Regions from separate parts of the Colwellia sp. SU-HH01217 genome, predicted to be linked through region 1. Evidence: predicted binding sites of a transcription regulator. Region 1 holds the regulator's gene; each other region holds the start of a gene.

The links. The regulator sigma-54, encoded in region 1, starts transcription at its own class of promoters, with help from an activator protein. The targets are predictions, from matches to a motif close to GTTGGCACGNNNNTNGNNT.
Region 2: glnA (glutamate--ammonia ligase) is a predicted target of sigma-54. The motif match lies at 1,149-1,167, and genes of this name have one in related genera.
Region 3: AC27G3_RS16290 (BON domain-containing protein) is a predicted target of sigma-54. The motif match lies at 1,321-1,339, and genes of this name have one in related genera.
Region 4: AC27G3_RS10495 (FimV/HubP family polar landmark protein) is a predicted target of sigma-54. The motif match lies at 2,167-2,185, and genes of this name have one in related genera.

What each region holds. Positions count from the first base shown of each region.
Region 1 covers NZ_BAAJLX010000001.1:373,638-376,857, forward strand. The annotation lists gene lptA (lipopolysaccharide transport periplasmic protein LptA) at 1-103, shown strand, start outside; gene lptB (LPS export ABC transporter ATP-binding protein) at 107-835, shown strand; gene AC27G3_RS01605 (RNA polymerase factor sigma-54) at 938-2,449, shown strand; gene hpf (ribosome hibernation-promoting factor, HPF/YfiA family) at 2,487-2,774, shown strand; gene ptsN (PTS IIA-like nitrogen regulatory protein PtsN) at 2,847-3,220, shown strand, end outside.
Region 2 covers NZ_BAAJLX010000010.1:5,594-8,813, forward strand. The annotation lists gene glnA (glutamate--ammonia ligase) at 1-1,091, opposite strand, end outside; gene typA (translational GTPase TypA) at 1,453-3,220, shown strand, end outside.
Region 3 covers NZ_BAAJLX010000017.1:3,782-7,001, reverse strand. The annotation lists gene AC27G3_RS16295 (gamma-glutamyl-gamma-aminobutyrate hydrolase family protein) at 1-607, opposite strand, end outside; gene AC27G3_RS16290 (BON domain-containing protein) at 721-1,287, opposite strand; gene AC27G3_RS16285 (DUF2254 domain-containing protein) at 1,464-2,795, opposite strand; gene AC27G3_RS16280 (hypothetical protein) at 2,890-3,129, opposite strand; gene AC27G3_RS16275 (hypothetical protein) at 3,145-3,220, opposite strand, start outside.
Region 4 covers NZ_BAAJLX010000007.1:34,200-37,419, reverse strand. The annotation lists gene AC27G3_RS10495 (FimV/HubP family polar landmark protein) at 1-1,967, opposite strand, end outside; gene AC27G3_RS10490 (aspartate-semialdehyde dehydrogenase) at 2,487-3,220, opposite strand, start outside.

The DNA of each region.
Region 1 (3,220 bases):
CCAAATTACTTATAACACTCTTACCGAGAAACTTGATGCCATTGGCAATCAAAACGAGAAAACCTCAACCGTATTACAACCTCAAAAAAAGGTAACTCCTTAGTATATGACTGCGACACTTATCGCCAATGGTTTGGCTAAATCTTACAAAAAACGTTTAGTGGTTAAGGATGTCAGCTTAAAAGTGGCAGCAGGCCAAATTGTCGGGTTATTAGGGCCAAACGGTGCAGGAAAAACCACGTCTTTTTATATGATTGTCGGTTTAGTTCCCAATGACAGTGGCAGCATTGTCTTGAACGATGAAGATGTTACTCTATCGCCGATGCATGAAAGAGCACGCAAAGGTATTGGCTATCTACCTCAGGAAGCATCTATTTTTCGAAAACTATCCGTCACCGAAAATATCATGGCGATACTTCAAATTAGAAAAGAACTAACAGAGGTTGAGCGTGATGAAAAACTCGCACATTTATTAGAAGAGTTTCATATCAGCCATATCAAAGATAATTTAGGTATGAGTTTATCTGGTGGTGAACGCCGACGGGTAGAAATAGCAAGAGCATTAGCTGCCGATCCCAAGTTTATCTTACTAGATGAGCCTTTTGCAGGTGTTGATCCTATTTCAGTAGGCGATATAAAAAAGATTATTATCCATTTAAAAGAGCGTGGTATTGGCATACTTATTACCGATCATAATGTCAGAGAAACTCTCGATGTTTGTGAACACGCTTATATTGTAAGTCATGGTGAATTAATTGCCGAAGGTAATGCAGAACAAATACTTGCGAATCAACACGTAAGAGATGTATACCTAGGTGAACAATTCACGTTATAGTGATGGAATACAAATAAGTAAATTTATTTTAAGAAAAGACACCTTTTCTCAATAACGTAAACTATGCTTTATTTAAACTAACTAGGAAATTTATAAAGGTAAATGCGCCCTACATTACAACTCCGTATTGGACAACATTTAACCATGACACCACAACTGCAACAAGCAATAAAGCTGTTGCAGTTATCAACGTTAGATCTCCAACAAGAAATTCAAGAAGCGCTTGAAAGCAATCCACTATTAGAAGTGGATGAAAGTGGACCGGCTTCAAACGAAAATAAAGCGGATCATATAGAAGAAGGTCATAACCCTTCTGCAAGTGCTAATGAAAGTAAAACGAGTGACGGTAGTGAAGACTCCACCCCAACTATCGATGAAATTAGTACAACAGAAGCTATGGAAAAGAATGACATTCCAGATGAGTTAAATATGGACACAACTTGGGATGATTCATATAGCGCAGGAACAGCTAGCTCAGGTGTCAGTAACTCAGCACCATCAGAAGATTACACCTACCAAGGTGAAACTCAAGACTCTATTCAAGACCATTTACATTGGCAAATGCAATTAACTCCTTTTAGCGACACTGATAGAGCTATTGCAACTGCAATAATTGACGCTGTTGATGATGCAGGATACCTCACCGTAAGCTGTGAAGACATTCTTGAGAGTATTGCCAAAGAGGATGTCGAATTAGATGAAGTTGAAGCGGTATTGAAACGTATCAATATGTTTGACCCAATCGGTGTTGCTGCTCGTTCAATTGCCGATTGTTTATTGATTCAATTGAACCAATTTGAACCGTCGACACCTTGGATAGCTGAGTGTAAATTAGTTATCAGTGAACATATTGACTTACTTGGCAGCCGTGATTACCGCCAACTAATGCGCAAAACCAAGTTAAAAGAAGATCAACTTCGGGAAGTTATTCGTCTTATTCAAACGCTTAACCCTCGTCCTGGCGATGCGGTCATTAAAAGTGATGATCAGTATGTCATTCCTGATGTTTCTGTAGAAAAGAAAAATGGTCGTTGGATGGTTGAACTCAATCCTGATACCGCACCTAAATTATCTATCAATCAGCAGTATGCGGCATTAACTCGGACGATGAAATCTTCCAGTGATAATCAATTTATTCGTTCTAACTTACAAGAAGCTAAATGGTTCATTAAGTCACTTGAGCAACGCAACGATACCTTATTGAAAGTCTCAAACTGTATCGTGCAGCGGCAACAAGGGTTTTTTGAGCATGGGCCAGAAGCAATGCGCCCTATGGTGTTAAATGATATTGCCGAAGCTGTTGATATGCACGAATCAACCATATCGCGTGTTACCACACAAAAATATATGCATACCCCTAGAGGAATTTTTGAACTCAAATATTTCTTTTCTAGCCATGTTAGCACTGAAAATGGCGGCGAATGTTCATCAACGGCCATCAGAGCCTTAATTAAAAAGCTGATTGCCGCAGAAATACCGTCTAAACCATTAAGTGATAGCAAAATAGCAGAGCTTTTAGCAGATCAAGGGATCAACGTAGCTAGAAGAACTATTGCTAAGTACCGTGAATCTTTAACTATTCCGCCTTCGAATCAACGAAAAAGTTTACTTTAATACTATTTGAAATTTTTAATTAATAAGGATCTCGTTTATGCAAATTAATCTTACTGGCCACCATGTTGAAATCACGAGTTCTCTACGAGAGTATGTCAATAACAAATTTTCTAAATTAGAGCGTCATTTTGATCAAATCAATAACGCCCACATTGTGCTCACTGTAGAAAAACTCAAGCAAAGTGCCGAGGCAACCTTGCACCTTAAAGGTAGTGAAGTTTTTGCTTCATCAGCGAATGAAGACATGTATAAATCGATAGACTTGTTAATAGATAAACTTGATAAACAAATTTTAAAATACAAAGGCAAAGTCAATCACCATTAGATTGGCACAAGCTCACAATCACTTTTTTATTTGCTGATCCTACCCAGTGACAGTAACTAAAAAGGTGTACCAATGAATATTGATAAACCGCAGAAATATATGATGAAGTTGCAAGATATCCTAACCAAAGACTGTACCCACTGTTTAGTGAGTATCCATAGTAAAAAACGTATTCTTGAAGAAGTTTGCTCCATTGCGGTTAATAAAATTTCCGGCTTAGATCAGCACCAGTTACTTGAAAGCCTAATGACCAGGGAAAGAATGGGTAGCACAGGCATTGGTAATGGAATCGCGATCCCTCACGGGCGTATTCAAAGCGACCAAAAAGTAGTGGCCGTATTAATAACCACTGAACAACCTATTGAATTTGATGCCATAGATAATCGCCCAGTCGATATTTTTATCGCACTCTTTGTTCCCGAGGATTGTTGTGAAGAACACTTAAG
Region 2 (3,220 bases), on a different contig from region 1:
GCTGGATCAGGGAAGCGAGCTTCAATACGCATAGCTTTTGGAGAAGGAACAATTGGAATACGAATAGACGCAGAACGGTTACGAGCTGAATAAGCAAGCATTACCGGTGCTTCAAAATGAGGAACTAAGCGCTTATAAGAGTTAGTTGAAGGGTTAGTAAATGCATTAAGTGCTTTAGCATGCTTGATGATACCGCCAATGTAGTAAATAGCTAATTCAGATAAACCGCCGTATTTATCACCAGCAAATAAGTTTACACCGTCTTTCGCTAATGATTGGTGAACATGCATACCTGAACCGTTATCGCCAACAAGTGGTTTAGGCATAAAGGTAGCTGTTTTGCCGTATGCATGAGCTACGTTATGAACAACGTATTTATAAATTTGAACTTCATCGGCTTTTTTAACTAAAGTATTAAAACGGCAAGCGATTTCATTTTGACCACAAGTAGCAACTTCATGATGATGTGCTTCAACAACTAAGCCCATTTCTTCCATAACTAAACACATCGCAGAACGTAAGTCTTGTGATGAATCCACTGGTGATACTGGGAAATAACCGCCTTTAACACCAGGACGATGTCCCATGTTGCCTTCTTCGTATTCTGTACCTGAATTCCAAGCAGCTTCTTTGTCATCAATTTTGTAGAAAGAACCGCTCATGTCAGTACTAAAACGTACGTCATCAAATAAGAAGAACTCTGGTTCAGGACCAATTAATACAGTATCTGCAATACCCGTGCTACATAAATATTCTTCAGCACGCTTTGCAACAGAGCGTGGATCGCGGCTATAACCTTGCATTGTATTTGGTTCAACAATGTCACAACGGATATTTAAAGTTACCGCATCAGTAAATGGGTCTAATACCACAGAATCAGCATCAGGCATAAGCACCATGTCAGACTCATCTATACCTTTCCAGCCTTCAATAGATGAACCATCAAACATTTTTCCATCTTCGAAAAAATCTTCATCAACTTGGTGATGAGGAATTGAAACATGTTGTTCTTTACCTTTCGAATCAGTAAAACGAAGGTCTACAAATTTAACATCCTGTTCTTTGATTAGATCTAAAACTGCTTGTGACATAAATTGTCTCCGATATTTTTAGTAAGTTTATGTATAAATTAATCTGTTAGCCCTATAAAGCTAGAACCATGCCAATGATAATGTTATTGATATTTAAGACTTTTTTGTTTTCCTTATCCATCTTTTGCACTGTGTTGGTGCGTTCGGTGGATCAGGTTGGTGCACTCTGGTTTTTGTTGCACTAAATGTAAGCTATAGCTTAACGATAGTTGGTAAAATAGCCATCTTTTTTGATATAAAACTAATTGTTATCTTTATTTGAATTACTCCTGTATAATATGCGCCCAATTAAAGCCCTATTAAATTTTTGAAATATTCTAGAGCTATTTTAGAATTATTTTTATTAAAGTGAGTAACGCCAGTGTTAGATAAATTACGTAATGTAGCCATCATCGCCCATGTCGATCATGGTAAAACCACCTTAGTTGATAAGTTACTTGAGCAATCAGGGACTTTGGATGCACGTGTAGGGCATGACGAACGTGTAATGGATTCAAATGATATCGAAAAAGAACGTGGTATTACGATTCTAGCCAAGAATACGGCTGTAAACTGGAACGATTACCGTATTAATATCGTAGACACTCCTGGTCACGCCGATTTCGGTGGCGAGGTTGAGCGTGTTATGTCGATGGTTGATTCAGTGTTATTAATTGTTGATGCTCAAGAAGGCCCTATGCCACAAACGCGTTTTGTTACGCAAAAAGCTTTTGCTCAAGGGTTAAAGCCTATTGTTGTTATTAACAAAATTGACAAGCCAGGTTCTCGTCCTGATTGGGTAATGGATCAAGTATTTGAATTGTTTGATAACCTTGGCGCTACAGATGAACAACTTGACTTTAAAGTTGTCTATGCATCAGCAATCAATGGTTGGGCTACATTAGATGAAGGTGAAACAGGCACAGACATGATGCCATTGTTTAACACTATTGTTAGCGAAGTTCCTTCACCACAAGCTGATCCAGATGGTGCCTTCCAAATGCAAATTTCTCAACTTGATTACAGCTCATATTTAGGTGTAATTGGTGTTGGACGAATCACTCGTGGTAGCGTTAAGCCTAACCAACAAGTGACAGTAAAATGTGCAGCAGGCAACCTACATAACGGTAAAGTTGGTAAAGTGTTTGGTTACCTAGGACTTGATCGCCATGAAACAGAGCTAGCTCAAGCAGGTGACATTATTGCGATTACCGGTTTAGGTGAGTTAAAAATTTCAGATACGATTTGTTGTCCAAATGAAGTTGAAAGCTTACCAGCGCTTTCAATCGATGAGCCGACTATCAACATGACTTTCCAAGTAAATACTTCACCATTTTGTGGTAAAGAAGGTAAGTTTGTTACTTCAAGAAACATTAAAGATCGTTTAGAAAAAGAATTAGTACATAATGTTGCGCTTCGTGTTGAGCAATTAGATGATCCGGATAAATTTAAAGTATCAGGCCGTGGTGAACTTCACCTAGGTATATTAATTGAAAACATGCGTCGTGAAGGTTATGAGTTAGCGGTATCTCGTCCAGAAGTTATTGAACGTGAAATTGACGGCGTATTACACGAACCTTATGAAACGGTAACGATTGATGTGGAAGAACAGCATCAAGGTTCCATCATGGAAAAAATGGGTGTTCGTAAAGCTGAACTAACAGACATGGCACCAGATGGTACTGGCCGTATCCGTATGGATTTCATTATGCCAAGTCGTGGTTTAATCGGTTTCCAAACTGAATTTATGACATTAACGTCAGGTTCAGGCTTAATTTATCATACGTTCTATGAATATGGCCCCCATAAAGGTGGCGATATTGGTCAACGTTTAAATGGTGTAATGATAGCGAATGCGACAGGTAAAGCATTAACCAACGCATTATTTAATTTACAATCTCGCGGACGCATGATGATCGGTCATGGATTAGAAATCTATGAAGGACAGATTATCGGAATTCATAGTCGTGATAACGATTTAACTGTTAATGCACTTAAAGGTAAGCAGTTAACTAACGTTCGTTCATCAGGTACCGATGAAGCACAAGTATTAACACCACCTATTATTATGACGTTAGAGCAAGCTCTAGAATTTATTGATAATGATGAATTAGTTGAAGTTACACCTGAAAGCATACGTATTCGTAAAA
Region 3 (3,220 bases), on a different contig from region 1:
CGGTAACTTTTAATTCATCAGCTGGTTCTGCTACAGCCTGAGAATGAATAGCATTCACTTTCAGCGGATCATCCCCTGTAATTTTTGAGATTAACGAATCATCAGTAATGTAATACACCGTTTTTCTAGGGAAAGGACTCCGGATCCTTGCGTCTTTTTTTAAGAGCGGTAAAGTCGACTCATACATTGAACCACCTAGTTCAGCATTTAATAGCTGGTGCCCTCTGCAAATGCCTAAAATAGGAAGATTATTATCTAACGCATAATGAATAAATTTAATTTCCATATCATCACGTTCTTTATCGTGTCCTGATGAACTAAAATGATTTAATAACTCCATCGGATACAATAAACACTCTTTTAGTTTTACCCACAATGTGCGCTTTACAGGCGAAACCTCTGCTTTTATATAGTGTTCTGGATGAATATCTGACCCACCGCCAATAATAACGCCGTCATAGTCAAGTACACCGTCAAAGGTATCAGGTGTGACTCTAACTGGTTTTCCACCAGCAATACGTACATTAATAGCAGTAAACAACCAAGCAATCGTCCCCGATTGATTAGGCCCTGTAATAGCGATTTTAGGTGTTGATTTGTTAGTCAAAAATACTCCTTGGCATGAATAATTGCGCTAAATTGACAAGCTGAATGCGGATAAACACAGATAAAAATAAAAACCGCGCCCAAATAGGCGCGGAATTAATGTATGAGTAAAGTTTAGTTTCGTGCGACTAAGTCTCTTACTTCCAACTTGTTAATAACACGTGTTACATCATCAGTGTTTTTAGCAATAGTTACGGCAAGATCTCGCTCAGAATCTGATCCTACTTTACCTTCTAGCGTTACCACGCCATTTTCAACATCAACCTCGATGTCTAATCCACTGACTTGCGACTCTATCAACAACCTTGTTTTCACTACGGTTTCAACTTTTGAGTCTTTGAGACCTTGCATCATTTCACTGTCTTCATCTTGTGGTTTCTCATCAACAACTGTCAGCATATTGTCCACTTTACTTACACCATCAAGCGAAGCTACAAGCTCACCAGCCAAGGCTTTGTCGACAGAATTATTTACCTTACCCGTTAGAATAACCGTACCGTTTTTTACATCGGTATTGATATCGAAAGAGTTTAAATTTTTATTAAAAAGAAGTGTTGATTCAGCTTTTCCATCAATCCACGCATCTTTAGCACTATCTTTCCATGTGTTTTCTGCATTTGCAGTTAAAGAAGCTGTACTAATAGCAGTTGCGATAATAATTGAAAGCGTTGTGTGTTTCATAAATTTTCTCCTGTTAAAAGTTCACAGTGTTTAATGCTAATACAATGCCAAAACTTAAGTGATTATAAAATAAGGAGTTTATGAAAATTTCATGGTAACTATAGAAAATATTATGTAACAAATGCCTATCAATAGGTAATTTTTACACGTGGTTGTTTTAGGATTGAATTTAGTAACTATTTGTCTAAATTTTGAAAAATTAAGGCGATTCTATCGTTAATTTCTTTTAAATCGCCCTCTGCTATCGCTTGACTGCTTTGGTGTGCTTCTATCATTTTAGTTTGACTAATCACGAACTGTTTTTGTGCGTCGTTTTTAGCAAATAACATTAAGTTATTTAAGGACTCAAGTAGCCTAATTGTTACAGCTATATCATCACTTGCATGCTGTCTAATTTTTTCAAATGCTGCTTTAGCAATATCAGTAAAACTTAAAACCTTGCAAACTAACCTTAATACATCATCTTTGTCATACCGTAAATTTTCTGGAAATGTTCTAGAAGTTAACTCACACAAAACTGAGTTGAGTTTATCAACACAAGTTATTGCCGTATAAGGGTCGTTAATTCCGGGGGAAAGGGCTCGTAAAGCAACTTCAACAAGTTGATGAATAGCAAACTCTGGATCTTGAACAGGGGTCCTATACGAACCCAAGACAATTTTATTGGCTACATGTTTAACGACACTTTCATCTACTGCCTGATCACTGTGAATATGTGCTATTACTGAGTTTTTAACCACAAAATTCCCTGGTATGAATTTACATTCAATTAAAATATTTTTTTCAATTGCTAGGGCTAGCAATAGCTTGTGATCTGTCGTTTGAATATAACCGCTACAATGTGCAAGCACTTTTACCGGAGCTATTTTACCTTTCAAATCAGTCTCTTTATCATCTGACTTATTTGCTTGCTCTGATTCCTCTTTAGTGAGAGGAAATAAATTCGCGATACTTTTTTGAAGTTCTTGGTATACATCGTTTATCACCACATCTGCTTGAATAGATTTAGAAACATGATGAATAAAATAAATTAAAACGCCAACGCTACAACAGGTCATTAATAATGCAATAACGACCGTTAGCCCTGGTTTAAAAGCATAAGGCTCTTGAAAGCTAAGCGCACAAAAGACAAGAATACAAAATAAAAAATTAGAAATGAAAAAACCAAGAACAACTTGCGTTCCTTTATCCATCATAAAGTTGCGTAGCAAACGTGGGCCAAACTGTGATGAAGCTAGAGTTAAAGCAACAATTGTCATAGAGAAAGCAATACTAGTAACCGTAATCATCGCCCCTGCTATGGTTCCTAGCAAAGATCTTGTTGAACTAATATCCATACTATAAATAAGAGGAATTGATAGCTGAGCACTGTCTATAAAAACGGCGTCAATATAAACAGAAAACACCGCTAGCACTATTGACGACAACACCATAAAGCTAGGTAAAAACCAAAAACTAGTACGCGCTTTTTCTATTATCGGCGCATATTTTAAAATATTAATTCGCACTCTGTAGCCTCTTTAACACGTAACTTAATCACTTAACTCTACAACAAAAAGGACAGTTAAGGTTCAATTTAACAATATAGTGTAAAGCTGAAACTTAAAAGAGCTTAAATAACATCGAAGTTAGCGTTGAGGTTGACGATAAAGGCTTAGTCGAGGACATACCGCTTAAAGCTCCTAATGAAAACATAGTGACTAAACCCATTGGCGAAGAGATCAGTTTCTCACTTTTTATTTTTGCATTGTTAAACTGCCTATTCGTGTACTTTTTGGCCAATTCAGCATTAATACTTGCTTGTTTTAGTTTTAACTTATCTTTTCTCAAAGGATCAAACATAGGTCCTCCTTATATTTATGACTGTTCAGTATCAGGATCAGAATTAAATATGAGATCTGCCGATGTTTTCATACCGATCGATTGAATTGCT
Region 4 (3,220 bases), on a different contig from region 1:
GCAGCAGCAGACGCTAACAAAGCGTCTATATCGTCTGGATCGGTTACATCTGCGCTTTCAGTTTCATTATTAGCTGCTTCCTCTGGCGCAGCAGCAGACGCTAACAAAGCGTCTATATCGTCTGGATCGGTTACATCTGCGCTTTCTTCAGCTTTGTCAGCCGAATCTTCTGGTGCAGCAGCGGACGCTAACAAGGCGTCTATATCGTCTGGATCGGTTACATCTGCGCTTTCTTCAGCTTTGTCAGCCGAACCTTCTGGTGCAGCAGCGGACGCTAACAAGGCGTCTATATCGTCAGGGTCGGTTACATCTGCACTTTCTTCAGCTTTGTCAGCCGAATTTTCTGGTGCAGCAGCAGACGCTAACAAGGCATCTATGTCGTCTGGATCGGTAACATCTGCACTTTCAGTTTCATTATTAGCTGCTTCTTCTGGTGCGGCAGCAGACGCTAACAAGGCGTCTATGTCGTCAGGATCGGTAAGCTCTGCGTTTTCTTCTGCATTTTCTTCTGCATTTTCTTCTGCATTTTCTTTAGCACCATCAACCGCTTCAGGTTCCAACACATCATCAATATCAACAATCTCTTCGGCTTCATCATCTAAGTCGTTTAAATTACCGAGTAAATCATCCAAATCGCTTTGATCTAACTGCCCATTTTCTAAAGCTTCTATTTCTTCTTCAAGATTATCATCTTCTGTTTCACTATCTTCATCGTCATCTAATCCAGAAAGTAAAGAATCTAAATCACTTTGATCTAATTCTCCGCCAGGAAGTTCATTATCTTCATCGTCATCTAAAATAATGTCTTCTAGATCATCTAAGTCGTCTAAATCATCCAGATCGGCTAAGTCATCTACATCACTTTCATCATCGAGATGGATCACGTCATCAGAAAGTAATTCTTCAGATTCTGTTAAATCAATTGAAAGCTCATCATCAAGAGATAATTCGTCATCAAGTGATAACTCATCATCTAAGGACAATTCATCGTCGAGTGACAGTTCATCATCTAAGGATAACTCTCCATCAAGTGAAAGCTCATCATCAAGATCTTGATTTAAGACTAATTCTTCAGCTGGAGCTTTCTCTTTTACTGCTGGCTTTTGTTCAATATTGTCGTTAGTTGAATTTTCTTTGTTTCGTCTACTGTAAAAAAACATAAATAAACTAATAAGAAGTAAAGCAGGAAGAGTACCTAACAAAACAGTAAAATATGGGCTAGAAGTAAAATCTTGACCGCGTAACTTTTCCTGCTCTTCTAACAACTGCCTAGCTTGATCGCGAGCATTAGCTTCTGCCATTAATCGCTGTAGTTGGGTAACTATTTCATTTAATTTTTTAATTTCAGCATCTTTGGCAACGTCTTCTTGAACAACGTCCACTCTTTTACCTACCGATAAAATATCAGAGCGTAATTCCTGGTTCTCTTTTAACAGTGCTTGTACGCCATCAATCGAATCTAAGACATCATTTTGAATAGTTTCAAACTGTTGCTTTTGCGCATCGCCCAAGGTTTTTAATTGATCATTAATTTCAGTTTTAGCACTATCTAAATCTTTTTGTTTAACTGATAACTCTTTAGGAGCTGTTGGTGAATCGACAGTTTTTTCTTTTTTAGCTGAAACACTCTCCCAACGTTTAGCATCTGAGTTTGCTTTAATTTTTGCTGAGTTATCATTAATCGAACGCATCACATCAACGTCAGGAATGTTAATGATTTGCCCTTCAACAAGGTGGTTAATATTATCTTCTGCAAAAGCTTGGGGATTAGTTAGAAATAACGCCTGCATAACCTGATAAACAGTAAGGTTAGGCTCAGGTCTTACTCTTAGAGCAATATTCCATAGAGTATCTGTAGAGTTTATCGGGCCATATTGTGCAAGAGGATCCTTGTCTGTCGCTTTTGGACCTCGAATACTGATCCCTACACTTTCTTCAGCAACCGCTGAATAATTCCATGAGAGCATTCCTATTATAATAACCTGCCACAGGCACAGGCTTAACAATCGTTGCATCGAGGCTTTCCTAATTATTTTTGTAATGATAACAATACCAGTTTTTCTTTATCCATTATCGCTTAAAATAAGCGAAATAGTACTAAGCAACTGAACAAGTTCATATTTTATAATGCGCCAAAGATTTGTCACATTCAAGACCATAGAAATATAGCAAATTTTATTCCAACTATAAAACAATGACCTTTTACATTTATATATATATCACTAACGATGTGATCATTTCTGCTGGCTAAAATAATCAACTACTGCGTTACTTATTTAATATGTAGAACAACTAATTATTAAAATAAATATTTTATCTTTTGTCATTTTTCCTGCGTATAAAGTAGATCACCTAATTAATGAAATTGGCATTACTTCTAAAGATTAATCTTTAAAATAAAAAAATCAGAAACTTGTCATTGTATATTAACGACTCGTTTCTGATTTTCTTTAGAAAACAGTAAATAATACTTAATTACGCATTATTTATGAAAGATACTCTTTAACAAGTAATTCAGCAATTTGAATACTATTAGTAGCAGCGCCTTTACGAACGTTATCAGCAACTATCCACATATTGATACCGTTACTGTGACTAACATCTTCTCGAATACGACCAATGAATGTTTCATCTTTACCGCTTGCATCACCAATTTGTGTTGGGAAGTCTTCATCGTTCTCGCACACAACAATACCTTCGGCTTGACTGAGTAAAGCTTTCACTTCATCTGCCGATATTTGAGACGTTGTTTCAATGTGCAATGCTTCACCGTGGCCAAAAAATACAGGAACACGAACAGCAGTTGGGTTAACTAGTACGCTGTCATCGCCTAAAATCTTTTTGGTTTCCCAAACCATTTTCATTTCTTCTTTGGTGTAACCGTTATCAAGAAACACATCGATTTGCGGTATAACGTTAAAAGCAATTTGACGTGAAAAGTTCTTAGGCTCTACAGGTTTGCCACTTAAAAGATCAGCTGTTTGCTTAGCCAATTCATCCATTGCCTCTTTACCACCACCAGAAACAGATTGATAGGTACACACGTTAACTCGTTCAATACCGACTGCATCATAAATTGGTTTTAACGCCACCATCATTTGAATGGTTGAACAATTAGGGTTAGCGATTATGTTACGGTTACGATAGTCAGCTAATGCTTGAGGGTTAACTTCAGGAACCACTAAAGGAATATCGTCTTCGTAGCGAAATTCAGAAGTGT